DNA from 4 places in the Mammaliicoccus lentus genome. Region 3 is predicted to be linked to each of the others. Evidence: riboswitches for the same ligand, from Rfam matches in the RefSeq annotation. Region 3 holds a riboswitch; each other region holds the start of a gene.
The links. A riboswitch is a leader RNA that binds a small molecule or an ion and turns the genes downstream of it on or off. The one in region 3 is predicted to bind S-adenosylmethionine.

Region 1: another riboswitch for S-adenosylmethionine. It lies ahead of ACNMOQ_RS03785 (M20 family metallopeptidase); the one in region 3 lies ahead of ACNMOQ_RS10625 (methionine ABC transporter ATP-binding protein).
Region 2: another riboswitch for S-adenosylmethionine. It lies ahead of ACNMOQ_RS11765 (hypothetical protein); the one in region 3 lies ahead of ACNMOQ_RS10625 (methionine ABC transporter ATP-binding protein).
Region 4: another riboswitch for S-adenosylmethionine. It lies ahead of metK (methionine adenosyltransferase); the one in region 3 lies ahead of ACNMOQ_RS10625 (methionine ABC transporter ATP-binding protein).

Annotation. Positions count from the first base shown of each region.
Region 1 is NZ_OX344834.1:788,898-796,326, reverse strand. It holds gene ACNMOQ_RS03810 (hypothetical protein) at 1-205, opposite strand, end outside; gene ACNMOQ_RS03805 (hypothetical protein) at 205-858, opposite strand; gene ACNMOQ_RS03800 (hypothetical protein) at 845-1,630, opposite strand; gene ACNMOQ_RS03795 (DUF2750 domain-containing protein) at 1,853-2,515, opposite strand; gene ldmS (L-aspartate--L-methionine ligase LdmS) at 2,621-3,808, opposite strand; gene ACNMOQ_RS03785 (M20 family metallopeptidase) at 3,805-4,992, opposite strand; SAM riboswitch class I at 5,054-5,153, opposite strand; gene ACNMOQ_RS03780 (GrpB family protein) at 5,195-5,737, opposite strand; gene ACNMOQ_RS03775 (S-ribosylhomocysteine lyase) at 5,876-6,343, shown strand; gene ACNMOQ_RS03770 (DoxX family protein) at 6,431-6,781, opposite strand; gene deoB (phosphopentomutase) at 6,781-7,429, opposite strand, start outside.
Region 2 is NZ_OX344834.1:2,364,456-2,371,884, reverse strand. It holds gene ACNMOQ_RS11795 (ABC transporter ATP-binding protein) at 1-300, shown strand, start outside; gene ACNMOQ_RS11790 (FecCD family ABC transporter permease) at 407-1,405, opposite strand; gene ACNMOQ_RS11785 (FecCD family ABC transporter permease) at 1,402-2,397, opposite strand; gene ACNMOQ_RS11780 (ABC transporter substrate-binding protein) at 2,416-3,408, opposite strand; gene ACNMOQ_RS11775 (RrF2 family transcriptional regulator) at 3,648-4,028, shown strand; gene ACNMOQ_RS11770 (NAD(P)/FAD-dependent oxidoreductase) at 4,101-5,012, shown strand; gene ACNMOQ_RS11765 (hypothetical protein) at 5,108-5,317, opposite strand; SAM riboswitch class I at 5,392-5,492, opposite strand; gene ACNMOQ_RS11760 (PepSY domain-containing protein) at 5,623-6,267, shown strand; gene efeO (iron uptake system protein EfeO) at 6,451-7,302, shown strand; gene efeB (iron uptake transporter deferrochelatase/peroxidase subunit) at 7,309-7,429, shown strand, end outside.
Region 3 is NZ_OX344834.1:2,148,730-2,156,158, forward strand. It holds gene ACNMOQ_RS10615 (MetQ/NlpA family ABC transporter substrate-binding protein) at 1-738, opposite strand, end outside; gene ACNMOQ_RS10620 (methionine ABC transporter permease) at 753-1,448, opposite strand; gene ACNMOQ_RS10625 (methionine ABC transporter ATP-binding protein) at 1,441-2,466, opposite strand; SAM riboswitch class I at 2,542-2,648, opposite strand; gene ACNMOQ_RS10630 (thioredoxin family protein) at 2,678-3,001, opposite strand; gene ACNMOQ_RS10635 (toprim domain-containing protein) at 2,958-3,362, opposite strand; gene gcvH (glycine cleavage system protein GcvH) at 3,466-3,846, opposite strand; gene ACNMOQ_RS10645 (arsenate reductase family protein) at 3,913-4,266, opposite strand; gene ACNMOQ_RS10650 (thioredoxin family protein) at 4,409-4,729, shown strand; gene ACNMOQ_RS10655 (nitroreductase family protein) at 6,313-6,852, opposite strand; gene aroD (type I 3-dehydroquinate dehydratase) at 6,948-7,429, opposite strand, start outside.
Region 4 is NZ_OX344834.1:1,063,307-1,070,735, forward strand. It holds gene menE (o-succinylbenzoate--CoA ligase) at 1-328, shown strand, start outside; gene menC (o-succinylbenzoate synthase) at 315-1,328, shown strand; gene yidD (membrane protein insertion efficiency factor YidD) at 1,390-1,620, opposite strand; gene ACNMOQ_RS05340 (DUF6612 family protein) at 1,631-2,416, opposite strand; gene ytkD (RNA deprotection pyrophosphohydrolase) at 2,483-2,947, shown strand; gene ACNMOQ_RS05350 (alpha/beta hydrolase family protein) at 2,931-3,701, shown strand; gene pckA (phosphoenolpyruvate carboxykinase (ATP)) at 3,741-5,342, opposite strand; SAM riboswitch class I at 5,525-5,637, shown strand; gene metK (methionine adenosyltransferase) at 5,743-6,939, shown strand; gene ACNMOQ_RS05365 (nuclease-related domain-containing protein) at 7,205-7,429, shown strand, end outside.

The sequences.
Region 1 (7,429 bases), 1.4 Mb from region 3:
ACATAATCATTATGTACAACCCAGGTATTCTATATAAATGCATACTCAATTCAATGTCATTGTTACCTCGAAAAATAAAATTCCATAAACCATCTCTTAAATATGGTCTGAATAGCATTAGTACCAAAATAAATATTCCGTATATAATCATGAACGTTTTCCATAAACTTTGTATAATACCAACAGTAAATTTTAGAATATTCATCACATTATTTCCTTTTTCATAATAGTCCATTCAACAATTAAATAGACAAACACTATAAATAACAATTGATATATCATCCACGACCAAGAAATTGAAAATAATTTCTTTGAATCAAGAATTAACCAATTCCATTTTCCACTTTGCATTATGACAAAATCTAAAAGCACAAGCACATTTACAAGTAATAATGATATTGCACGATTAAAAAACCTTAAATATAAAGTAAGTGACAATAATGAAATCGTAAAATTCCCTACTATCATCAAGCAAGCTGTTACAATAAACACTATATTAAATTGAAGTTGAAAGTTCATAGCAACCATACTTGCCAACATCATTTCGATACTTATTAGCAAAGATATAAAACCGACATATAACAACACATCTATCTTTAAATAATTTCTATATCCAATAAACACTTTATGAACAAGTTCATTTCGGTAAAACACAATCGTCATAATAGTTAATATTGGTAGAACAACATAAGTAAGCGTAAACTTACTTAATAATAAATTTGTAAATTGAAAATCATCAGAAGGAAAATACCCGACGTTTCCCTTCTGATAGATAATCATTAATCCAAAGAATAAAATATGCCACGCTAGAAATTTTGTATTAATCAATGATGTAAATCGATATTTAATCAAGTTCATATTTGCGCATACCTCTTATATAGAAATAAATTGATAAACTGATAAACAATATGAAAGTCAAGACAATCGGTAAAAATTCGAAGTACATGAATTCCGTTCGTCCCGTTAAGAAATATATTGGAGGAACTACATATGGTTTATATGATAAATTTGTTAATATAATCAATAAAATTTGAAAAATAAATGGACCAATCATTGCCAAAATTCTATTATTCGTATATATAGAAAGAGTTATCCCAAATATATTCATTATTGCCCCCCAAATACCAGCCAATAAAATATATAATAAGATATATAATAATGGCATTGTATAGTATAAAGGTACACTTAATGTATTTGAGCTATGAATTCCTATTAGATTATTAGTATATCTTTCTGGCGATATATTAGGTAATATTAAAAATTCACCTATAATATTCATTAATAAAGGGATTATTACAAGAAGCGAAGCAATAATACTTGAGTATAAAATCACCTTTATATCTACTGACTTATTCACATGATACATATAAGCATGATGTAATAAATGTTGCTTACGATCTTGTATAAAAATATCACTTACACCTATGGATACAGCTAAAGGCATAATCAATAGATAAACCGTTTGTAAAGCACTAAACCCATCAAATAATAAAGATCGTGTATATGGTGTGTTTTCTAATAGTACATAGATACCATAAGTTTGATAAGCATTGTATAAATGCAATAGAGCAATTATCGTTAAAAGGATAAATGCTATAAATAGTTGTAACCTTAATATGCGTAATTTCATATATTTAAACATTATTATCACCTTATGTAGAAGCTCTTTAGTGGCATAATTTTCTACTATTTCAATCTTAAACTTTTTTTACATTATTTTACATTTTAATCTAATTAAAGCTCTTTTACAACAATGCTTTAATTTATTTAATTTAATTATTACCAACTTATTCAAGGCATAAAAAAAAACTTTTGCTATTTAGCAAAAGTCTAAAATTAATATTTTATTCCCTTAACAAGGCATCGCGTTTAATACTACTTTAGGATCTGTAACTGTACCAATCATTCCCGGTTTTAAGTTCACACCTAATGCAATATTATCTTGTTTTAAATCTTCTAGCCATTCTTCAAATACTTCAGTTTCTACTTCGATGATGTCATATTCCTCAAAGTCATTGTGATGTACTTTTTCTACAAGTTTTCTTGTACTCCATACTGTCATCATATTTGGTAAGCTGCTGTCTTCTTCTGAAACGATAATAAATTGCTTTTGCCCTTTTACTGTTAACCCGTATACATAGTCTTCATTACAAATATCTTCAGCAAATTCTTCAATACGAATATCATCTAACTCACTCATGATTTGTTCGATAAATCTTATCGCTTCGACTTCTGTACCTGAAAATTCTTCATAACGGTCTACTATGAATCGGTCACCTTCGTCTAATATATCGTCCATTTCATAAGTTACAAAGCGGTCTAGATCTAATTCCATCACTTTTTCGTATGTTGTAATGTTAGTTTCTTTTAAATACTTTTCTGCGTATTCTTGTTTTGACCAAATTAAACGAGTATTTGTATCTGCATCTCTTAAAATTCTTTTATCTGTTAGAACAACGTAAAATTTTTCTTTCGTTAATATTTGTTTGAACATAGACATATCCTGGATAGCCATTGTTATACCACCCTCTTCTTTATATTTAATACCAATAAAATATAGTATATTTAAAAGCTATAAGTCAATGAAAATTTGCTTTAATTTCCATAATTATTTTAAATGCTATTCATCGTAGAGTTCAGAAAGGAATTTTTGTTCTAATTGAAGTGCTTTAGATTCTGTTTCAGCATGCCATATGCCAGCAAATCTTGCATTTACTTTATTCTTTCCAAACCAATCCCCATCGAAGAATGAGAGTGGATAAAGATGGCCATCTTCAACATATTTTTCAATCACTTTATAAAAGTGTTCGTTATCTCCTTTTGCATGGTAACTTAAAAATTTATGAAAACCATCTTTTAATCTATTTTTAAGTAAAAGCATACTCGTTGAACCATTTTGTCTAAAGTTTAAATCTATGGCATATATTTTTCCTTCTTTATCTATCAGTAAATCAAAGCCTGAAACACCTTTATAACCATATTCAACACCATTTTGCATAATTTCATATCCTGCATCTATAACGCTTTGTGGTACTTCGTCTGAATTAACATTACCATTATAAAATCCGTAGTCATCTGTTAATTGTTTAACTGCCCCTATATATTGGATACCAGTATCTTCACTATATACATATTGCACACAATAATTGTCTACCTCTTCGATAAATTGTTCTATAATAATATGTTCTGTTTCAGTAGCTTCTTTAATTCTTTGATTTGCTTTCTTTAGATCATCTTCAGTATAACATATCATAACCCCATACCCACCTGCTGTCGGTAATTCATCTCCCGGCTTTAATACAAGAGGTAGTTCCCAATTTTTAATTTCTTCTTCATATTCTTTAACACTAACACATTCACGTCTAGGTAAATACTTTCCTTTAGTCCACTGTGATAATTTCGATTTATTGTTTAAGTCTATAAACTTTGGTTTATATATAGCATAATCGTCCTTATCACATAAATGTTCTCCATGAATATATTGAAAGAATATTTTATTACGCTTATTTGTTAATTGTTGTATCAATTGTTCGTAACTTTCTTTATCTTTAAAACGATGTATATTGTCTGGCACTTTTTCTCCAACTAGATTTAACAAATCTTCTATCCTTTTTGTTAAACATGCTTCATGAATAATCATTGGCATTTTACTAATAACCAATTCTCTAGCTGTTAAAAAATTAGATTGATCTTCTTCGGCTTTTAACCAAGGATTATCTTCATAGGATGGCCTCGAATTATAGATAATATTATCTTCATATAAATCTTTAAGTGTTAATAATAAAGGTTTATGATAGGCTTTTGTCATAATAAGTTCTCCCTTAATGTTTGATGATGCTCGATAATCTCATTTCTAAGGGGTACGTTCTCTATTAATTCTAATCCCATCGATGCTAATATTTTAGCACCGCTTATCAATGCTTTATCTCCCATTGTACTTGCTGCAGCTTGGCAAAATTCTTTCGTATGACCAACTAAATTAGATGGTCCGATTTTAATATGTGGATGTATAGTAGGTATGATATGACTTACATTCCCCGTATCTGTTGATCCAAAACCAAAATCATCTTCTATAACATCTTCTCCTAAAGATTCTGCATGTTTTCTAAACAATTCATCTAAAGGTTTATTAATAACAAATTCATTTACACCGTTTTGTATTGGTCTTACTTCTGACTTACAACCAGTTTGCAATGCAGCTCCTTCAGCGATTTTTCGAACTCTATCAGTCAGTTCATCTAAATGTTTACGTGAGGTTGCTCTAGTATAAAATCTTGCATGTGTAAAATCAGGAATAATATTTGCCGCTTCACCTCCATTTAATATTACACCGTGCACTTTATCTGTTTTCTTAATTTGTTGTCTCAACATACTTACACCGTTAAAGAAGGACAACATAGCGTCTAAAGCATTAATCGCTTCAAAAGCATTCTCAGACGCGTGAGCACTCCTTCCATAAAACTTTACATCGAATACATCTACTGCTAATGATGGCACTGTGACATACGTCTCATGGCCAGGGTGTACCATAAGTGCAATGTCTAAATCGTCTATAATACCCGCTTTAACATAACTAGCTTTAGCGCTACCATTAACCCCGCCTTCTTCTGCTGGACAACCAAGCACGACTATTTTACCGCCCACTTGGTCAATAACTTTTGATAAACTAATACCTGCTAAAACGCTCGAAGTACCGATTATATTGTGTCCACATGCATGCCCTAAGCCTGGCAATGCATCATATTCCGCTAAAAAACATATCGTTGGACCTTCTATTTTCGTGTCATATGTAGCTATAAATCCAGTCGGATGCTTTGCTATATTTTTCTCTATCTTAAAATGATGATTTTTCAGTTGATCACTTAACAATCTTGAAGCAAAAACTTCTTCATTACCTAGTTCTGGACGTTCGTGTATTTGATGGCTCATAGACAAATATAAGTGTTTATTTTGTTCAATATAATTTAAAATATTTTGCGATAAATTGCTCATTCACTATACAACCTTTCCAATATAAAAGCGCACTCCTTAGTTAGGAAATGCGCCAATCGAAATTTTATCTCTCAGTTGAACACTGCAGGATTTGGCACCTTTCCATGTAGGGAGGTTGCTGGACGTCAAAGGGCCTTTCCCTCAGTCACTCTTGATAATACGTATGAAATTGTTTTAATTCTAACTTTAACACTCGGATATGTCAATGTTTTGCGAGCGCATCATTTGAGTTTAAGTACCATTTTTCAGCCTTTTTCTCAAATTCTTTAATCATACTATCTTTACCTTGATAATACTCTACACTATCCGCTGGAAAATCTATAGATAAGTCATGTTTAAGGCGACTATATCGTTCTCTCTCGCCGTTAAATGTTCTCAAATAATCTCTAAAAGAAATAAGTCTCAATATGTGTGGGCTGTCTTCATCATAGATATGTAAATGATGAGAGACATCACCGTTATGATTATATTTTTTAAAATAACGATTTCCAATAACGCCTCGTTCTCCTTTAGACTCGTAACCTAGTGCAGATAATTCCTTTGTATAATCATCTATCGTTTCACTATCTTTTACCACCATTAAAATATCAATGATAGGTTTAGCTGATAACCCTGGGATAGCTGTAGATCCAATGTGTTCTATATTTATGCTATGTTCTTTTAATAACGATTGTAAATATTTCTTTTCTTCTAAAAAAAGATGTTGCCATATACTATCGTATGGGACGACTCTTAATCTCTCCATACACATCACTCCATTTTCAGAATAATTTATTTTATTATCTTATAAAGTAACACATAAAGAAAGTAATTGAAATCTGAATTTATTGTTTTTTCAAAATTTACTTGATATAATGATGCCGAAATCAAAGGAGGAATCTTCATGACAAAGATGAATGTAGAAAGTTTTAATTTAGATCACACTAAAGTAGATGCACCATTTGTAAGACTTGCGGGAATTAAAGAAGGTTTAAATGGAGATGTTATTCACAAATATGATATTCGTTTTAAACAACCAAATAAAGAACATATGGAAATGCCCGCTTTACACTCTTTAGAACATTTAATGGCTGAAAACATTAGAAACCATACTGATAATGTTGTAGATGTAAGCCCAATGGGTTGTCAAACAGGCTTTTACGCTTCATTTATAAATCATGACGATTATGATGATGTCTTAAATATTATAGAAAAAACGTTAAAAGATGTTGAGCAAGCTACAGAAGTTCCAGCATGTAATGAAGTACAATGTGGTTGGGCAGCAAGCCACTCATTAGAAGGTGCCCAACGACTTGCAACTGAATTCTTATCGAAAAAAGATGGATGGAATGTAATATTTAAAGAAGATTAATAAAATACACTATTATGTTTAAAATAGAAAAAAGGAGTGAAACGGAGATTTAATTTTTCAAAAAATCTCTGTTTCACTCCTTTTTAATTACATTTTTCTAACGATTTTAATAAGTACATATTGTAATGGTAATCTACCCCATAAAGCCCATGTAGGTAATTGTTTCCCATTTAACGGTATATTTTTTTGTGCCATATATACGTTTGCTGGAAATACAGCAACTAAGAACCATTCAATTAATTTCTTAGTCATACTACTTGGTTTTCTAACGAGTAATAAAATACCGAAAATAATTTCCATCACGCCTGAAATCCATACAATTCCTTTTTTAAAGGGTAAGAAATTAGGTACGATAGCTTCAAAACCTTCTGATCTCATAAAATGCATAAGGCCTGCAAAACTAAATGCAAGACCAAAAATACGTCTTACTGCGTTCATTATTTAATCCCCATTTCACTTAAATAGCTCTTACCGAACTGCGGTAATTCTACATTAAAGTTATCTGCAATTGTTGCACCAATTGAACTAAACGTTGTATCCCCTGAAAGTTCGTGGTATTCCGTAATGCTTGGACTAAACATTAATAATGGAACATATTCACGAGTATGGTCAGTACCATCAGCTGTTGGATCATTACCGTGATCTGCTGTAATAATAACTAAATCATCTTCGCGAACATTTTCTAACAATTCACCTAAACGATTATCGAAATCTTTAATTGCTTGAGCGTAACCTTCTTTATCTCTTCTATGGCCATATAACGCATCAAAATCAACTAAATTTAAGAAACTAATTCCTGTAAAGTCTGTATCTACAACTTTAAGAAGTTGGTCCATGCCGTCCATATTATCTTTCGTACGTATTGCTTTTGTTACACCTTCTCCGTCATAAATATCATTAATTTTACCAATTGCAATTACATCGTAATCTGCATCTTTTAGCGTGTTCATGACAGTTTTACCAAATGGTTTCAATGCATAATCGTGTCTATTAGATGTTCTTGTGAAATTACCTGGTTCTCCTAAATATGGTCGTGCAATAATACGCCCGATTAAATATTTAGGGTCTTTAGTTAGTTCTCTAACT
Region 2 (7,429 bases), 220 kb from region 3:
CGTATTTCAATCGCGAGAATGTTCTTGAAAAACCCACCAATCATTATATTAGACGAAGCAACAAGTGCTCTAGATGTAGAAACAGAAAATAAAATACAGTCAGCATTCAAAAATCTGTCACAAGGAAGAACATCATTAATCATTGCACATAGATTAAGTACGATTAGACACGTAGATAGAATTGTATTTATAGAACAAGGACAAATTAAGGAAATGGGTAGCCATGATGAACTGATGACACAAGGCGGTAAATATAAAGACTTATATATGTCGCAATTTGAACAATTAGAAGATTTTTAGTGAGAGAACTTCATATCTATAATATTAAAAGAGTATAGCCTGTAATAAAAACCCTTAAAATCAAATGATTTTAAGGGTTTTTATAAATTATAATATCAAATTTAATTTATAATTTTTTTGTTGTTAATAATAAATATATAAAGAAAGGTGCCCCGAATGCAGCAATGAAAACACCTGCGGGTACTTCATTCGGTATAAAAATTGTTCGACCTATTAAATCGGCAATAACAATAGATATTGCACCGCAAATTGCTGACATTAATAATCGTTTAAAGTAATTGGTTTTTATTAATGTTTTTCCTATATGTGGAGAAATTAAACCTACAAACCCTATGTTACCTACAAAGCTAATAGCAGATGCAGCGAGAATTGTACTGATTAACATTTGTAATAATTTTGTCTGATTGACTCTAAGCCCTAGACCTGTTGCAATATCATCATGCAACAGAGAGATTTTCATTCTCGGAATAATAATGATTAGTAAAGGTAGTATACAGAGTAAAAATGTCCCTAACATTAAGCTGTTTTCAAAAGTCGCACCAGACAAGCTACCAATAATCCAAGTATAAGCTTTCGATGCTGAAAGTTGTTTAGTCATAACAAGGATTCCGTTAACGAGTGCAGCAAACAATGTTTGTAAAGCTATACCGACTATGATTAGAGTTGTAGCTTGAATGTTTCCTTTTTGTTGAAAATAGAGAAGTAATATCATAGTCAGCATGGCACCTGCTAAAGAAAATAACGGTAACCATATGATGCTTATATGAGTTAAAAAGGCGACGAACAATACTGCACCAAAAGTGGCCCCTCCTGTAATCCCAATGATATCAGGTGATGCAATTGGATTCTTTAAAATATTTTGTAAAATAAGACCACTTGCACCTAAAGCAGCACCCGCAACTATAGCAAGAATGATACGTGGTAAACGTAGTACTTCTATTGTGAATTGGTCTGGACTTTCAATAGGATTAAAGATATAAGATATAATTTTTATGGGTGAAATGAATGTTGATCCAGACATTAAACTTATGAATGACAGTATTAATAATAGTATTAATGCGCTGATTAAACGATTTGTGTCTTGTTTAGATAGTGTCTCATTCATATGTTTTGTACGTCCTTCCTCATAATATATATAAGTGTAACCGCGCCGATTATTGCTGTGATAACACCAATTGGTAGTTCTAATGGTGCAATGATAATACGGGAAACGATATCTGATAACAACATGAGTATAGCGCCACTTATAGCGTTGAATGGTATTAAATATTTATAGTTTAGTGGCAATAATTTTTTGCTGATATTAGGTATTATTAGACCAACAAACATGATAGGACCCGCAATTGCTACTGATATTCCAGCAAGAATACTGATGATTAAAATTATAGTGAGTTTTGTTAATATAACTTTTTGTCCAAGCGATTTAGCAATATCATCACTAGTCATTAAAATATTTAAGTGTGCGGACATAAAAAACGCAATTAGAAGCGTAATAAAGATAATTGGTATCACCCATGGAAATTCCCATATATTACGAACTGATACGGAACCACTTAACCAAAATAAAAAACTTTGTAAATTACTTTCATTCATTATCATAATACCTTGCGTGAAAGCACTGAATAATGCAGAAATGGCAGCCCCTGCTAAAATAACTCGCTTGGGTGAAAAGCGTGCTTGTTTAAACATACCAAGGGTAACCACAATTATAGTAACTAAAATTGCACCGAAGAAAGATAGAAAAATTAAGAATTGAAAGGATTGTATACTAAATAGAGTTAAACCAACAATAACAAAAAATACAGCCCCAGCATTAACTCCAAAAAGTCCTGGCGATGCAATAGGGTTACGGGTCAATACTTGCATAAACAATCCTGATACGGCTAACGAAGCTCCTGTTAATAAAGCAATTATAGTTCTAGAAGAACGTGATTCAAAAACTAGAGTATGAATATCGTTTTTACTATCAAATTGGAACAACGCTTGTATCAACTGAGGTAGTGATACAAGCGTATTTCCAATTGTTAAACTTAAAATTGTTATAATGATCAGACATAAACTAGAGAGCAATAATTTGTACTGCGGTTTAAGTAACATAATGAAGCTCCTTAAAAGTTAAGATTGTTTTTTAATGTCTAATTTATCGTATAAATCATCTATTAATTTAAGTGAAGATGTGTAACCACCAGCCATGTTCCAATTAATTTCATCGATATTATCTGAAACATGGTTTTCTTTGACTGCTTTTAAATTCTGCCACTGATTACTAGAAGTCCATTCTTCCTTTGTTTTTTCAGCCAACTTCGCATCCTTAGCAGATGTGTCGCTTTTAAATATGAAGATATGATCTGCATCCATTAGGGGAATACTTTCTTTAGTCGTTAACTGAATAATATCTTTTCCTTTACTAACTTGTTTTTCTTGTTCTTCGGGACGTTTAAAACCTAAATCATGTAAAATATCGCCAGCATAACCACTTGCGTAAATACGAGCATGATCTGCTCTGAAGTTAATAACGGAAGCTGAAACAGGCCATTTATCTCCGAATGTTCCTTTCGCATCTTTTTTGAATTGTGTAACTTTCTCATTATAATTTTTTAATAATTCATCTGTTTTTTTCTCTTCACCTAGAGCTTTACCCATCATTTCAAGAGTATCTTTGAACTTATATACGGTATTATGAGTTATAGTCGGTGCAATCTTAGAAAGTTGTTCATATTGCTTTTCGTTTCTTACTTTAGAAGCTACTATTAAATCAGGTTTTAATTTAGCAATTTCTTCTAAGTTAGGTGATGGCTCTTGACCAACAATTTTAGTGTCTTTTAAGTCTTCTTTTATGTAATCGTATTTTGGTTTTTGAGTCCAAGACTCAACAGCGCCCACTGGCTTAACATCTAAAGCAACGGCGACATCTGTTGCACCTTGATATAACGTAACAACACGTTTTGGTTTTCCTTTAATCTCCGTTGTTCCCATAGCGTGTTCGATTTTTACTGTCTCATTATCTTTTTTAGCTTCAGAAGATTTTTCTGAGTTGTTACTTCCACAAGCTGCCATCAATATGATGGATGCTAGTGTAACTATAAATAATTTAGTTAGGTTTTTCATATTATATAATATCCTCCTTTGTTAATGATAATCATTATCATTACTATATATAAATATGTAACAGCTTTACTCGTATGTCAATAAAATTTTTTTGCTATATTACGCTAAAAATTGGTTTTTATTAGAGGATTCATATAGTTAGAATAAAATATAAATTTTAAATCCTTAAGCTTATCTATAGACAATAATAATATATATGATATTATAGACACACAATATCTATAATACAGAGGTGTAACATGAAGATATCTAAAGGTACAGATTATGCTTTACATTCATTACTATATTTAATAAGCAATGGTGATAATCAGCCTGTAACTGTAAAGAGGTTATCTGACGTGCTAAATGTTTCTGTTACGTATTTATCTAAAATTTTAACTCAACTTGTCAAAGCTGGTGTGATTAAATCAGCTTCTGGTGCTAAGGGTGGTTATTATTTAGTGAATAATTGGGAAACCATTAGAATATATGACATCATTACTGCAATCGATGGTCATAGAAGCATGATAGAAGATAGTTTTAATCATGGTCCGGAATGTAAAGTTCAATCTATTTTAAACTCTGCGGAGGATGAAATGACGAAATCTTTAAAATCGAAGACGTTAAAAGATTTAATGTAAATTAAATCTTTTTTTAACAGCTAACTATAGATATTAAGACTCTTTAATATATGTGAAAAAGGTGGTATAAATATGTTTGATTGTATAGTAGTAGGTGGAGGTCCAGCTGGATTAGCGAGTGCTTTAACTTTAGGAAGAGCTTTAAAAACAACATTGGTAATAGATAATGATAATGCGAGAAATAAAGTGACACAGACTTCACATGCGTTTTTAACACAAGATGGTGTAACACCAGAAGAATTAAGGGAAAAAGCACAATCGGATGTTGATAAATATGAAGATGTAACGCGCGTGCAAGATACAGTTGAAAAGATTGCTAAAGAAGACAATACTTTCATAGTGAAAACGAAAAATGAAACGTACAAAGCTAAGAAAGTTATGTTATGTACTGGATTAAGAGAGACATTACCTAATATAAAAGGTGTGAAAGAAATTTACGGAAAATCTGCATTTTACTGTCCTTGGTGTGACGGTTATGAATTAAGAAATAAATCATTACTCGTAGATGTATCTCCAGAACTAGTGATGCATATGGCTAAATTAGTTAGCAATTGGACTAATGATTTAGTTATAAGTTCACAAGACTTTTCAGAATTAACCGAAGATGATAAATCATTTTTAAAAAAGAAAAATATAAAGCTTGTTCAAGGTAAAGTATCGGAATTTAAACATGAAGATGGAATGATAAATGAAGTGATATATGAAGATGGTACTAGAATTTCTAGGAATGGTGCGATTATATCAGTTGAATGGGATACAAAATTTTCATTTTTAGAAGAACTTCAAATTGAAAGAGATGAAAATGGAGGTATTAAAAAAGATGATTTTGGAGAAACTTCTATTCCAGGGTTATTTGTAGCTGGTGAAACAAATGGTGCAATGCCTTCACAACTTATCGATTCTGCTGCAAGTGGTAATCATATTGCTAAATTAGTAGCAATGCAAATTATATTAGAAGCAGAAGGTGAAACATTAAAAGGTTAGCCTGAGTATCTTCAAATATTTATTTAATCCTTTGTAAATAAAAAATCCTCGCTAACGTATAAAGATTTCTGCTTATACGCTAGCGGGGTTTTTAATTATTTTTTAGTAATCGTAATATGAATATCGAACTCATTGAATTGTGATTTATGCTTATAGCGTTCAGGATTTTGTTCATTCTCTAAATCCACCAGTTCACCAATCAAAGCATTTTTTTTATTTGTTTTATACATAGATCCTGAAAAACTTTGTGGTGGGTTTTGTTTTAACTCCACTAATTCTGATAAAATGTCGTCTCTTGTTCTCATAATATTGCCTCCTAAATGTTTTAGTAACAATAAAACAGCTCATCTTAAGATTAAGAAGAGCTGTTTAGAGAATCTTCTTATCTTTCAAGTTGATACTTGTTGGATTTAGCACAGTACTTACGCCTGTTGCTGAGGTTTCATCGGGCCAATTCCCTCCGCCTACTCTTAATAAGACTTACGAGCTATTTTATTGTTTCTATTAATATAACTGATAATTCAATAATTGTCTAATAAAATAAATAAATGTTTAAAATATTAAGAAACTGTGAATATATAAATAGTAATCAACTTGAGGAGGTATAATTATGAAATTTAAATGGATGTCATTACTTTTAGCTTCAGGTCTAGTATTATCTGCTTGCGGAAATGATAATGATGACGACGATATGAAAGACGATCAAAAAGATCAAAAATCAGAACAAACTGAAAAAGAAAATGACAGTCAAGATAATGACAATAAAGATGATTCTACAATGTCAGATAATAAATCTGATAATAAAGCAACTGAAAAAACTGTAAAATGGAATGATGTGAAAGTATCACCTGAAGAAGCAGTTAAAACAGCTCAAAAAGAAGAAAAAGGTGGTTTGAAAGACATATCATTCGAAAAAGAAACTGGTGAGTGGAGTTATAAAGTTGAATTATTAGATGGACAAGATGAAAATAAAGTCTTGATTAATGCGGAAGATAATTCTGTTACTAACGTTGAAAACGAAAAAGAAGATGACGACGACAATGACAAAACATTTAAGTTATCTGATGCAGCTAAATTCGAAGATGCTTTAAAAGTAGCTCAAGATAAAGCATCAGGAGATTTAAAAGAATGGTCATTAAGTAGAGAAAACGGTAAACTTGTTTATTCTATTGACTTAAAAGAAGGAAATAAAGACACAACAGAATTTACGATTGATGCTAAAACGAAAGAAATATTAGAACAAGAACAAGACTAATATGAAATGTTTGGACAGGTTGGGACATAAATAAATGTCCCAGCCTATTTTTTTATGCTTTTTTACCTTGATTACCCTCAATTTAATTTACATTTTATTGAAATTTCTTATTGACTAATAGTAAAGATAGGAATAAATTAAAAGAGTGATAATGAATATCAATTAGGTGGGGAGAATCCAATCATGAAGAGAATAGCAACAACACTTTTAGCAAGTACTTTAATATTAACTGCTTGTGGTAATGATGATGAGAAAAAGGAAACTAATAGTGATAAAGAAACGAAAGAAACTACGAAAGTTGATTTTTCTAAAGAAACAAAAGCATATAAAGATTTCACAACGAAACAATTAGATACATTTTTAACTGAAACTGAAAAGTTTGTAGAGGCTGTTAAAGCTGACGATGTTGAAAAAGCTAAAGAGATTTATCCAAAAGCGCGTATGTATTATGAAAGATCAGAGCCAGTAGCGGAAAGTTTTGGCGAACTGGATCCTAAAATTGATGCGCGCTTAGCTGATATGAAGGAAGAGAAAAAGGAAAACGAATGGTCAGGTTATCATAAAATAGAAAAAACTTTATGGGAAGAAAACTCTACAAAAGATATGGGACCTGTTGCAGACCAATTACTTAAAGATGTAAAAGAGTTAAGAGCAAAAGTTGATACTGTAGACGTAACACCAAAATTAATGTTGCAAGGTTCTATCGATTTATTAAATGAAGTATCAAGTTCAAAAATAACTGGTGAAGAAGAAATTTATTCACATACAGATTTATATGACTTCAAAGCAAATATTGAAGGAGCAGAAAAAATCTTTGAAATCTTTAAAGATAAAGTAACTGAAAAAGATAAAAAAGTTGCTGAAACAACGCAAGAAAGATTTGATAACGTTAACAAATTATTAGCAAAATATGAAACGAAAGATGGCGGCTATGTCGACTATACTAAATTATCAAAAGAGGATACGAAAAAATTATCTGAAGCAGTTGATAAATTAGGTGAATCATTAAGTCAGATGGCAGTCATTACGGAGTGATAACTTATGACTAACAAGGACAACCATATAGCAAGAAGGGATTTTTTGAAACTTGCTGGCGTTGGGGGTGCTGGCCTCATTTTAGGTTCTACCGGTGTCGGTGGAACCTTGTTAGCTTCTCAATATT
Region 3 (7,429 bases):
TGCTTTAATTTTTTCATCGTCTTTATGACCTTTTTGTACTGCGATTAAGTTAGCATATGGTGAATCTTTACCTTCAACTGCGATTGAATCTTTTAATGGATTTAACCCTTGTTCAATTGCATAGTTAGAGTTGATAATTGTTGCGTCACCTTCATCTGCTTGATAAGATTTTGGTAAAAATTCAGCTGCTTGTTTGTTATTGAATTTTATATCTTTTTTATTTTCAGCGATATCATCGAATGTAGCATCTACTGGATCAACGCCATCTTTAAGTTTAATTAATCCTTCTTTTTCAAAGAATGATAAGAAACGTCCTTCTTCAGCTGGGTTATTAGATACATATACTGTTGTACCTTTTGGTAAGTCAGTTAATTTTTTATACTTCTTTGAATATACTGCCATTGGTTCGATATGTACGTTACCTGCAGATTCTATTTTGTAACCTTTATCTTTAGATTCAGTTTCTAAGTATGGTGTATGTTGGAAGAAGTTTGCGTCTAATTCACCTTTATCTAATAATTTATTTGGTGTTGTGTAGTCATTAATCGTTTTAATTTCTAACTTGTAGCCTTCTTTTTCAAGAATTGGTTTAGCTTCTTCTAATATTTCTGCATGTGGTGCTGGAGATGCACCGACTTTAATCGTTTCTTTTTTATCTTTATCTCCGTCTCCTCCGCCACAAGCGGCCAATACAACTGTCAATATTGAAACAAACAATAGTCCTAGAACTTTTTTCATTTTAAGGCACTCCTTTAACGTTTATCAATTTTCTTAACAATTAAATCTCCAATAAATTGGATAACAAATACAATAACTAGTATTAATATAGTAGAAACTAGGATTACATCATTTTGATTTCGTGTGAAACCAGTTAGATATGCTAAGTTACCTAATCCTCCTGCACCGATAACACCAGCGATTGCTGTAGATCCTACTAATGCAATTGCAGTTACAGTTAGACCTGATACAAGTGCAGGTAATGATTCTTTAAGTAATACTTTTCTCACAACTGTCCATGTGTTTGCACCCATAGATACAGCCGCTTCTATTACACCTTTATCTATTTCTTTCATGCCAATCTCTACTAATCTTGCGTAGAATGGCGCAGCTCCAATGATTAAGGCTGGTAGAGCACCTTTCGGACCACTTATTGTACCAAGTAAAATATCAGTAAATGGTAGCAACAATAGTATAAGTATGATAAATGGTATTGCTCTAAATAAATTCACTATAAATGAAACAATTGAATAAAATACACGAGAACTTTTAGATGTTCCTTTAGATGTTAAGAACAATAACGTTCCTAGTATTAAGCCAAACACTAGTGTAAAAACTGTTGAAATGACGGTCATGTATAAGGTCTCGTATAACGCTTCCCATACAGCGTCCCATCTCACGTTAGGCATTGTTACCATTTCAGTGATTATTTCACCAAATGACTTATTCATTAATACCCACCTCAACTTTCACACCAAGATTATTTAATTCTTGTTTAATCTGGTCTTTAGAATAGTTTCCATCAGGCAGATGTACAATCATATGCCCAAAAGTACCGTTTTGAGTGAGTTTAACGTCGCCTTCAATGACATTAATATTTACGTTATATTCTTTAATCACTTTGGCTAACACAGGTTCTGAACTAGTTCCACCTACAAAGTTCAGCTTCCATATTTCACCTTCAGGCTGTTCTTTCTTGAAGTCTTGCAACGTTCTTTCTAAATCGTCTGCTTTCAAATCATCCTTAACAAATCTTTGCGTTACATGTGTTTGAGGATTATTGAATACATTGATGACTTCTCCTTCTTCGACAAACTTACCATTTTCCATTACTGCAACATGATCACAAATCTTTCTTATAACGTGCATTTCATGTGTGATAAGTATAATTGTTAAATCCAGCTCTTTATTGATGTCTATCAATAAATCTAGTATTTCATCTGTTGTTTGAGGGTCAAGGGCACTCGTAGCTTCATCACATAATAATACGTGTGGATCATTTGCTAAAGCTCTCGCGATTCCTACTCTTTGCTTTTGCCCACCAGATAATTGAGATGGATAAGCATTTTCACGACCTTCTAATCCTACTCTTTTGATTAACGCTTCTGTCTTTTTATTAATCTCGCTTTTAGAGACACCTGCGATCTCTAACGGAAAAGCAATGTTGTCTTTAACTGTTCTAGACCAAAGTAAGTTAAAATGCTGGAATATCATACTTACTTTTTGTCGTTTTTTTCGAAGTTCTTGTTTTGACAATTTACCTATATTCGCACCATCTACTATAACTTCACCTTCAGTAGGGGTTTCTAACCCGTTAAACATTCGAATCAAGGTACTCTTTCCAGCTCCTGAAAAACCGATTACGCCATATATACTTCCTTTTTCTATATTTAAGTCAACATGGTCAACAGCTTTTATGTCACCTTTTTTTGTCTTGAAAGTCTTTACGACCTTATTTAACTCGATCAAATCTGTTGCCTCCTAATCCTTAAATTAAAAACGCCTCACTCTAATGATTAGAGAAAGGCGTTATTAATTGTCTTTCTCTCATCTCCAAAAGTTTACACTTTCTGTGAATTGGCACCATTTCATATTTATATGACGGTTGCCGGGCTTCTAAGGGCACATCCCTCCACCACTCTTGATAAGAGCTATTACGTATTTAATTAAATTCATACTATCACGATAAGTTTTTATCGTCAATAACTTTTTGAATATTCTCAACTATATACGGAACTGACTGAAATGCATAAATTCTTTTTATAACTTTTTCTTGTTTCATTATAAATAGAACTGGTACGGATTGTATTTCATATTCTTCACAAAATTCCGGATAAAAGTTTAAGTCACATTTGTTTATAGGTAGTTTTGTCATTTCGTTGGCAATATCTAGCATGCGTTCTGAGATTTTACACGTTCCACATGTTGGTGTATAACCGAATAACAAATGTATATCTTCATTAAAAAGCTTGTATACATCGTTCGATATTTCTGTGCGTTTCATGATAACGATACTTCCCTTTCAATACAAAGTCGTGATTAACTTCAAATCCATGATAGTTTAACACATTCGCTAAATATTGTCTTGGGCAACGTGCTACCTCAGTAAAAGTTGAATCTATATAAATATGATGACTTTCACTCACATATTTTTTGAACCATTTTCTTATGCGTTTACCTTCTTTATCTTGATCGACTAATATATACACTTGTTTACCATAAATTTCATCTAAAAGTTCGTCCATTTTTTCGACACCCATTGTACCGTGTGTGCAAATTACGTGAACGGGTTCATTTAATACTTCTTTCACTCGCTTCTTATCTGAAATACCTTCTACGATTATTACTTTTTTAATCATCGCCATGGCCTTCACCTTCTACAAATGAATAATATTATATTTTTACTTCTCAATGAGATTATGCTAAAAAACTCCATGATACTACTGTACCGTGGAGTTTGTTGTATTGCTATTCACCTATCATTTCACTATACGCATCAGCATCTAATAAATCATCTAATTGTGATTTATCAGTTAATTCTACTTTGACCATCCAAGCTTTGTCATAAGAAGATTCATTAACGTATTCAGGACTATCTTCTAATTCATCATTTACTTCTACAACTTTACCAGAAAGAGGTGCATATAGTTCAGAAACTGTTTTTACAGATTCTACACTACCGAATGAATCTCCACTAGTTAATTCGTCACCTTCTTCTGGTAACTCAACAAATACGATGTCCCCTAATTCAGATTGAGCGAAATCAGTAATACCGATTGTAACTACATCGCCATCAACTTTTACCCACTCGTGTTCTTTTGAATATTTTAACTCACTAGGCACTGCCAAAGTAATCCCCTCCTATATGTAATTCAATTATAATAATGACATAAAGCCCTTATTCAAGCAACTATTTTATAGCCAAGTTTGGCGGTATTCATCTTCTTTAAAACCTAAAGTGATTTTGTTACCTAATACAGCTAATGGGCGTTTAATTAACATGCCATCTGAAGCTAATAATTCGAATTTTTCGTCGTCAGATAAATCATCAATTTTATCTTTAAGACCTAACTCACGATATTTTGCACCACGCGTGTTAAATAATTGATTAACAGTAACGTCTGTTCCATCAATCATATCTTTTAATTCGTTAGCAGTTGGTGTTAATTGAGTAATATCTATTGGTTCAAAACTCGCACCATTTGTTTCTAAAAATTTTGCAGCTTTTTTACATGTTGTACAGTTAGGATATTGATAAAATTTTATCATGTCTATACCTCCATATGTGTATTTAACATCATTATACCAATATTAATTAAGAACACATAGTCTTGAGTTAAATATTTTTTTAATAAACAAAAATAAGCTATAATTCATTTATAATATTAATTCTTAAGGAGCTTGAAAATATATGAAAACAATAAACCAATATGATGAATTCAAAGAGGTTACACAAAGCGATAAACCAGTAGTCATTAAATTCTTTGCAGGCTGGTGCCCAGATTGTACGCGTATGGATCAATGGATAGATCCGATTGTCCAAGAATACAATAATTACGATTGGTATCAAATTAATCGTGACGATGTCCCAGATGCAGCAACTGAAAATGATGTAATGGGTATCCCAAGTTTATTAATATTCAAAAACAATGAAAAACTAGCACACTTACATTCAGCAAATGCTAAAACACCAGAAGACGTAAAAGCATTTTTAGCTGAAAATTTAAAATAAGATGATTTAAGGCTTCTCCTCATCCGATGGGTTTGTTATTTACGGATGAGGAGATTTTTTATATGATATTTTAAAAAGTTCATGCTTGTTTTGCTAGTTCTTAGATCTGCCATTTTTTATGTTTATTGTTATTATAGCAACCCATAAATCATATTTTACTTTAGATTTTCATTGTGAAGATATACGAAAGTGCTTTGTTTTTAGGTTTGAGCCAGAATAAAAAGTTAATTCGTGAGTTTAGGTATTACTTAATCCAATAGAGGTGTGTAGTTGGATTATTGTATTAGTAAATCTAATAAGAAGGCGTCTACTTGGATTATTGTCTTAGTTAATCCAATAAAGGTGCATGTACTTGAATTATTGTCTTAGTAAATCCAATAAAGGAGCGTCCACTTGGATTATTGTCGTAGAAAATCCAATAAAAAGTGCTCTACTTGGATTATTTTCGTAGTAAATCCAATAAGAAGGTGTCTACTTGGATTATTGTCTTAGAAAATCCAATAAAAAGTGCTCTACTTGGATTATTTTCGTAGTAAATCCAATAAAAAGTGCTCTACTTGGATTATTGTGTTAGTAAATCCAATAAAAAGTGTTCTACTTGGATTATTGTCTTAGTAAATCCAATAAGAAGGTGTCTACTTGGATTATTGTCGTAGTTAATCCAATAAGAAGGCGTCTACTTGGATTATTGTCTTAGTTAATCCAATAAAGGTGCATGTACTTGAATTATTGTCTTAGTAAATCCAATAAAGGAGCGTCCACTTGGATTATTGTCGTAGAAAATCCAATAAAAAGTGCTCTACTTGGATTATTGTCTTAGTAAATCCAATAAGAAGGTGTCTACTTGGATTATTGTCTTAGAAAATCCAATAAAAAGTGCTCTACTTGGATTATTTTCGTAGTAAATCCAATAAAAAGTGCTCTACTTGGATTATTGTGTTAGTAAATCCAATAAAAAGTGTTCTACTTGGATTATTGTCTTAGTAAATCCAATAAGAAGGTGTCTACTTGGATTATTGTCGTAGTTAATCCAATAAAGGTGCATGTACTTGGATTATTGTCTTAGAAAATCCAATAAAAAGTGCTCTACTTGGATTATTGTGTTAGTAAATCCAATAAGAAGGCGTCTACTTGGATTATTGTCTTAGTTAATCCAATAAAAAGTGTTCTACTTGGATTATTGTCGTAGTTAATCCAATAAGAAGGTGTCTACTTGGATTATTGTCGTAGTTAATCCAATAAAGGTGCATGTACTTGGATTATTGTCTTAGAAAATCCAATAAAAAGTGCTCTACTTGGATTATTGTCTTAGTAAATCCAATAAAGAGCGTCTACTTGGATTATTGTCTTAGTAAATCCAATAACAATATCAACTCATGCTTTTTTTGATTAATAACATCCAAAAAAGGGAGTGGGACAGAAATCTCATTTTAATAAACAGATTTCGTAGTCCCACCCCGGCAAGGATGACTAGGGTTGGAAAAAGCTTGATATAAGCGCATTTTCAATCCAGTCAGCTACTGCCATTATAATTAAAGAGGCTGAGACACGTATTTATATCCCTAGCTCTTTTAAATTAAAACTTACCACTTCGTTAATGTGGATTTATTTTTTCTTCTTGAGAATACAGCATTTTCATCTTTTTCAGTTACATATAAAAATCCGTTTACGTCTTCATCATCATTTGCACCAACGATATCACGGAATGTTGGTTTAAAGATGTAGTCAGGTGTTTTCCAACATGAGCCCATACCCGCTTCGTGTATCAATAGCATTAGGTTTTGCATAAATGTTGCTACAGCCATTTGATTTTCAAGATTTTCTTTTTGTCTAGTATCTCTTCTAGCTAATATCACAAAAATACCACCAAGTCTTGAAACTTTTTCTATATGCTGTTCTTGTTTTTTCTCATCATTCACAAATGCAGATGTAGCTACCTTTTTAGCAAATTCATTTATTTTGTCTTTACTAACGTATACTAAACGCCAAGGTTCTCTCATTCCATGATTCGGAGCATATGTTGCTAAATCAACTAGTGACATTAGCTTTTCTTCATCGATGTGCATATCATGATCATAATTTTTAACACTACGTCTTTCTTGTATGACTTGTTGTAATTCCATTTTAACACTCCTATTAATCTATTGATAATTATTATCAATTATAGCATATAAATAAGCCTGAGTTCTAACTTTGAGAATTCAGGCTTAAAAATATTCTACTGGTTATACAGTGCGAGTTGTTCTTTAATATTTTTAACATGTAATTGCCCTGGTGCTGCTTCGCTACCTACAAAACCATAAGTAAGTCGTGAACCAAATAAACCGCCAGTAATCCTAGTCATAATACCAAGCTCACCCATTGATATACCTACTACGTCGATATCTAATTGATGATATGCTCTATTCATCGCATTTAACAACGATAATAAGTCTTTTTCGTTGTTAGGCATTACTGCTAATTTTCCAATATCAGCACCTAGCTCTGCCATTTTTTCGTAAGTCACAAACATTTCTTCCACATCTGGCGTTGCTTTAAAATCATGGTGCGAAATAATTATTTTGACGTTATTATTTTTAGCTCTTGTAATACAATTCATTAGATTATCTTCATAAGTATCTAATTGAACATCGACATAATCTGCTTTTTGATTACAAATAATATCTTGCATCAATTTATAATATGTTTCATGGTCGAAGT
Region 4 (7,429 bases), 1.1 Mb from region 3:
TATTTATGATCGGAGAAAAGATTTAATCATAAGTGGTGGCGAAAATATATATCCATTTGAAATTGAACATGTTGTGTTAAACCATATAGACATCATTAATTGTGTAGCCGTTCCGGTAGAAGATGAAAAATGGGGGCAAGTTCCTGCACTTGTATATGAATCATCTAAACAAATTAAAGATGAGGAATTAATCAACTTGTTAAACAATCATTTAGCCAAGTATAAACATCCTAAACATTTTTATAAAATTAAAGAAATTCCAAGAACTTCGACGGGCAAGTTATCTAGACATAAAGTAAAGGCGTGGGTAGATTATGTTAGGAAATAAAATGAACTTTTATACGTTTACTGCTGAATTTAAGATTCCCATTAAAACGCCTTTAATTGAACTTGATAGTAGGGAAGTATTAGTAGTTGAATGGAAAGATTATGAAGGAAATACTTTTTACGGTGAATGTAATGCTTTTTCTACTAATTGGTACCATTACGAGACGATACAATCTGTTCAAAATATTTTAACCATATGGTATGAAAATAATAAATACAACCAACTTGATAGTTATGATAAAGCTAGTTTATCATTAGAGTCTTTAAACGACTATCCCAATGCAAGAAGCGTCATGTCTATGATATTCTTTCAAAAATTTCATGAGTTACAAGAGATAGAAGTAGATTATGGTGCAACAATTAGTGGGAACCTTCAAGAATATTTTAAAAGCTACAACGGTCGATTGCCATCGCGCATCAAAGTAAAATGGAATGATAATATAAAAGAGGATATGAAATATTTGAAGATGAATTATCCTGAAGTTAAAAGAGCAATCGATGCGAATGGTGTTTTAAATACAGATATTATAAAAGTGCTAAATAGTTTTTATGATGAAAATTTTATTTATGTAGAACAACCATTTAAAGAACTTAAACAATACAAAGAAGTAACTAATAAATTAGAAATACCTGTTTTTATTGATGAGTCTGCTACAAGTTTAGAAATGATACAAAAGTTTCGAGAATCAAACGTAATTGATGGTGTTGTTATTAAACCATCAAGAGTAGGTGGAATAGACAAAGCTTTAGAAATTATACAATATTGTAAAGAAAATCAATTGAAAGTCGTTATAGGCGGTATGTATGAATTTGGTTTAAGTAGTTATTTCACAGCATATTTGGCACAATATAGTGATTTACCAAGTGATATAACGCCAAGTGATTATTATTTTGAAGATGACTTTGTCTATAAATCTTCAAAGTTAACAAATCAAAACTTGTTATATTCACCGCCTGTTGTTATATATAATAAATTAAAAAAAATTAAGTCTGAGATGTAGAAAGGTCTCAGACTTAATTAGTATTTTTACAGCAGCTAACTGGACTTATAATTTATAAATATTAATGTTTATGGTCTTTTTTAGTTGGTACTGGATCAAAACCGCCTGGGTGAAATGGATGGCACTTTAGTATTCTTTTAATAGCCAACCAAGTTCCTTTGAGAACGCCGTATTCGGAAATTGCTTCTATAGCGTAATTAGAACATGTCGGATGAAAGCGACATGTTGGAGGCGTAAGAGGCGAAATATATCTTTGATATAATCGAATTAGCTTAATAAATAATTTTTTCATTGCTAAGCTCCTATTTATATTGATTGTTTGTTAAATTTTTATATGGCTTCACATCTGTGCTGTTAAATTTATAGAAATCTGTCGTTTGTTTCATGTGGATTTTAATATTCTCATTTTTAATTTTTCCAGTAGCTTCTATGTCAAATGTAAGCTGTTTAGGCAAGCTTTTATTCTTTTGGAATGATAATTTAAAGTTACCTTTTTTAATTTTTAAATCACTTATATTACTTAATGAATTTTGGTCAATTAAAGGTGATTGGCTATAACCAAAATCATATAAGTATTTCATAACTTTACCTGTACCTTCGTAAGACAATGTTCTATCTTCTAAATTGATATCATCTTCAATAGGTTTTAGTAAACTTTGGTTAAATGTTGTTAAATCAAACCAATCTTGACCAAGTTTTTGATAATAATCAACTTCTGCATTTTGTGTATGATAATTTAAGTAATTAGATTTAGGTGAAGATTTGAGTTTGTTTGAGTCAACATATATACTTTTGTTCATCGTTTTAAATGCTTTACTATTACTTTCTTGTTCGATATTGAAAGCTAGCTTATCGTGGTGATTAGTACGACCGTACGATTCTTGATTCAATTTTATCTTTTTATCTTGATAATCAACCGTCGTTACATTTTTAGAATGAATTGAATGAGTATCAATTTTCTTAATGTTTTTCTGGAAAGATTCAATAGCATCTGAGCTATCTTTATAATTATTTTGACCTTGTTGACTACAACTTGCTAGAATAAGAGTAATTGTCATAACAAGGGTTGTAAAAATTAACTTTTTCAATAGTTTCTACCTTTCTAATAAAATATATATACAGTTTATCATAATCAATGAAAGAGGTCGTGTATCATGCGTTATAAAGATCCAAATGGATTGTTTGTTGATCTACAATTTAAAGAACAAATAGAAGCCCAACATGCAAAGCATGTATTAGCGATACCTATATATAACAATCAAATTGTTCTAACACACCATAAAATAAGAGGTATAGAGTTACCTGGTGGAAAAGTTGAAAAAAATGAAACGAATAAAGAAGCAGTTATTCGAGAATTATACGAAGAAACGGGCGCTAAAGCTAAGTGTGCCATGTTTATTGCCTCATATATCGTCCATGATAAAATTCCATTTGATAAAGATGTATATATTGTTAATGTTGAAGAAATATTCGAAAAAAATGATTATTTAGAGACGTATGGTCCTATAATTGTAGATAATATAAATGAAGTCAACGAAGAAGATAAAAGTTTTTTACTTAAAGGTAAAGCAATATTAACATGTTTAGAAAGGGTGTATGAACTTGGATTTCTTAAATAGAAAAAGAATGCCTATATTTTTTAACAATCATTACACTGAAGAAGTTACTTATTCAGTAGATGACTTAAAAGTGAGAGGCTTGCTCATGACTCCCCATGCCAAAGTGAAACGCATTGTTGTTTATTTAAGAGGTGGTAAGGGTCAAGTAGGTAGAGTTCGACCAGGTAGAATGGCTCAATTTAAAAATCCAAATACACTTGTTTTTGCACCATATTATCGAGGAAGTAACGGTAGCGAAGGAAGAGATGAGTTTTGTGGTGATGATTTAAATGATGTTATTACCGGCATTAATATTTTAAAATCAAAATATCCAGAAGCACCTATTCATATGATAGGTTTTTCAAGAGGTGGAATACAAGGTCTGCTTACGTATCAAAAAGTAAAAGCATCTAGTTATATTATATGGGGCGGGGTAACAGATATGCTTATGATGTATAAAGAACGTGTTGATTTGAGAGGAATGCTGCGTCGTATGGTAGGTCACCCTAAGAAGCAACCGGGAGCTTATGAAAGGCGTGATGCGCTTAAAATGATTCGTGAAGACAGCCCTCCTATATTAATTATTCATGGAGATGAGGATGCTCAAGTAGGAATAGAAATGGCTTACCACTTAGAACAACATTTAATAAAAGAAACCGTCTTTCACAAAACGATTTATAAACAAGGGGAAGGTCACGTTTTTAGACCTCAAACAGAAAAAGAAACTTTAATCGAACTACAAAATTGGATGAATTTATGTGAACAAAAAAACTGAGCCATAAATAAATGAACTCAGTTTTTCTCTAATATAAGATTAAATTCGATTATAACTAAATCCGCCTTCTTCTTGAATATGTTCAGAAGCTTCACCGAATTTAGAGAAATTCTCTTTAAAGTCCTTTGCAAGTTGTTTAGCTTTTTCATCATACGCTTCTTGAGATACCCAAGTATTACGAGGATATAAAATTTCTGAAGGTACGCCAGCTACATGTTTAGGAATATTCAAACCGAATATTTCATCTTGAATAAATTCGGAGTTTTTAATTTCTCCGCTTATTGCACGTCTTATCATAGAACGAGTATATTTTAATTCCATTCTAGAACCAACACCATATTCTCCGCCAGTCCATCCTGTATTTACTAAGTAAACGTCTACGCCATGTTCATCAATTAATTTACCGAGTAACTCAGCATATTCTGTTGCATGTAATGGTAAGAACGGTGAACCGAAGCATGTTGAGAACACTGGTTGAGGGCTCGTTACGCCTCTTTCTGTACCAGCTAATTTAGAAGTGAAACCACTTAAGAAATGATACATAGCTTGAGATTTATCAAGTTTTGAAATAGGTGGTAACACACCAAATGCGTCAGCTGTTAAGAAAATAATAGTATTTGGATGACCTGCAATTGACGGTTGTACGATATTATCAATGAAGTCAATTGGATATGCAGCTCGTGTGTTTTCAGTTAATGTTGTGTCGTCATAATCAACTGTACCATCTTTTTGCACACCAACATTCTCTAAGACTGTACCGTAACGAATAGCATCATATATTTGAGGTTCTTTTTCTTGGCTTAAACTTACAGTTTTAGCATAACAGCCACCTTCAATATTAAATACGCCATTTTCGTTCCAACCATGTTCATCATCACCAATTAATTTTCTGTTTGGATCAGCTGATAAAGTTGTTTTTCCTGTTCCAGATAGACCAAAGAATAAAGCAACGTCATTATTGTATCCAACATTTGCAGAACAGTGCATGCTCATGATACCTTTTTTAGGAAGAAGGTAATTCATAACTGAAAAAATACCTTTTTTCATTTCTCCAGCATATTCTGTTCCGCCAATTAAAATTACACGATGTTTAAAAGAAGTAATAATAAATGTTTCAGAGTTTGTTCCATCTTTTTCAGGGTCTGCTTTGAAACCAGGGGCACTTATTATTGTGAAATTAGGATTGATATTTAAAGCCTCTTCTTTTGTTTCAGGGCGGATAAACATATTTTGTGCAAATAAATTATGCCAAGGTAGTTCGTTTATAACACGTAAATCTAAACGAGTAGATTCATCGGCACCCGCATATCCGTTGAAGACATAAAGTTGTGATTTTTGGTTTAAATAGTCAATAACTTGATCATATAAATTTAAAAAACTGTGTTCAGAAATAGGCTGGTTTATAGAACCCCAATCTATATCTTGTTCCGTGTCTTCTTCTTTAACAATAAATTTGTCTTTAGGTGAGCGACCTGTGTATTTACCAGTTTCCATTCTAATAGCTCCGGATTCAGTTAACACACCTTCACCTGATTCTAAAATGTGTTTGTACAACTCAGATCTAGAAAGTTGTTTTAAAGTTGTTTCTTTGCTAAGAAGATTAGTTAATTCGATTGATTCTGTAATTGACTGTATTGCCATAAATGACGACCCCCATGTCTAAAAATTATTTTGTAAGCATTTTCATGGAATTAGTATAACACATTGAGATAAATAGTCTATACTAATAAACGAATTTATTGTTAAAAGTTTATGACAAAATATTTATTTCGTGTTTCATTGACATAATTCTAAAACTTTAGTATTATCATTTCTGACGGATTCTCTTATCCTGAGTGGTGGAGGGACATGGACCCAATGAAACCCAGCAACCTCTTTCTAAATGAAAGGAAGGTGCCAAACCGTTTGCAGACCAATATTGTCTGAACGATAAGAGCGAATGGACACGAGTGTGCCTTCTCTCTATTGTTTTATAGAGAGAAGGCACTTTTTATTTGCACTGAGGAAGAGACCGTACAACATAATCTAAAGGAGATTTTTTATGTCAAAAAACAGAAGACTCTTCACATCCGAATCAGTAACAGAAGGACATCCTGATAAAATTGCCGACCAAATATCTGATGCAATTTTAGATGAATTACTAAAAGGTGATCCAAAAGCGAGAGTCGCTTGTGAAACAACTGTAACTACAGGTATGGCTTTAATTTCAGGAGAAATATCAACTTCAACATACGTAGATATTCCGAAAGTAGTAAGAGAGACTGTAAAAGATATAGGGTATACTAGAGCGAAGTATGGTTATGATTTCCAAACAATGGCAATACTAACAGCTATCGATGAACAATCACCTGATATTGCTCAAGGTGTTGATTGTGCTTTAGAAGATAGAGACGATTTAACAGATAGTGAAATTGAGTCTATCGGTGCTGGAGACCAAGGCTTAATGTTTGGTTATGCTACAAATGAAACTGAAACATATATGCCGTTACCAGTATATCTAGCTCATCAATTGTCAAAAAGATTAACTGATGTACGTAAAGATGGCACTTTAGAATATTTACGTCCAGATGGAAAGACACAAGTAACAATAGAATACGACGAAAATGATAAACCTTTAAGAGTAGATACTATTGTTGTTTCTTCACAACATCATGAAAAAATAGAATTAGAAAAAATTCAACAAGATATTAAAGATCATGTTATATATCCAATCGTTCCTAAGGAATTATTAGATGATCAAACAAAATTCTTTATTAATCCTACTGGAAGATTTGTTATTGGTGGGCCACAAGGAGACGCAGGTTTAACAGGTAGAAAAATCATCGTTGATACATATGGTGGTTATGCTAGACACGGTGGAGGTTGCTTCAGTGGTAAAGACCCAACTAAAGTTGATAGATCTGGTGCTTATGCGGCTCGTTATGTAGCTAAAAATATCGTAGCTAGCGGCCTAGCTGATAAATGTGAAGTTCAACTTGCATACGCAATTGGAGTAGCACAACCTGTTTCAATTGCTGTTGACACTGCTGGTACTGGTAAAGTTGAAGAAAATGTACTAGTAGAAAAAATAAGAGAATTATTTGATTTAAGACCAGCAGGTATTATTCAAATGCTAAACTTAAGACAACCAATATATAAAAAGACTGCAGCATACGGTCATTTTGGTAGAACTGATGTAGAATTACCATGGGAACAATTAGATAAAGTAGAATTATTAAAAGATTTAGTAAATAAATAAACCTAAAAGTAAAATCAGTATTAAAAAAGAGTCTCATCATTAGTTATATGATCTAGTGGTGAGATTCTTTTTATATATATTCTTAGATATCTGAGAATTTTAATTTACTAATAAAGTGTGTATTAACTATAGAAATGTACGAAGTATTTAAAAAATCAAAAAATAATGCTTAAATTAGAGAAGAATATTGAAGATATATACTGAATTTATTTATAATATTTACTATAATAGATGTAATACATAAGAAAGGGAGCGATCAGCAAATATGAGTCAATTAGAACCGATTCATTATGGATTAATCGCAGCTGTCGTTATTGCGATAATATTTATCATATTATTCTTTGTTTCATTAAAACAAAGAAAGAATTCTTTGGCGAAAGTTCAGGAACAACATAAGAAGCAAAATGAGTCACTTAAATCTGAACACAAAGAAAAATTGGACCATGAACGAGTAGAAAACAAAAAGGTTCTATCTAAACAAAAAGAAGAG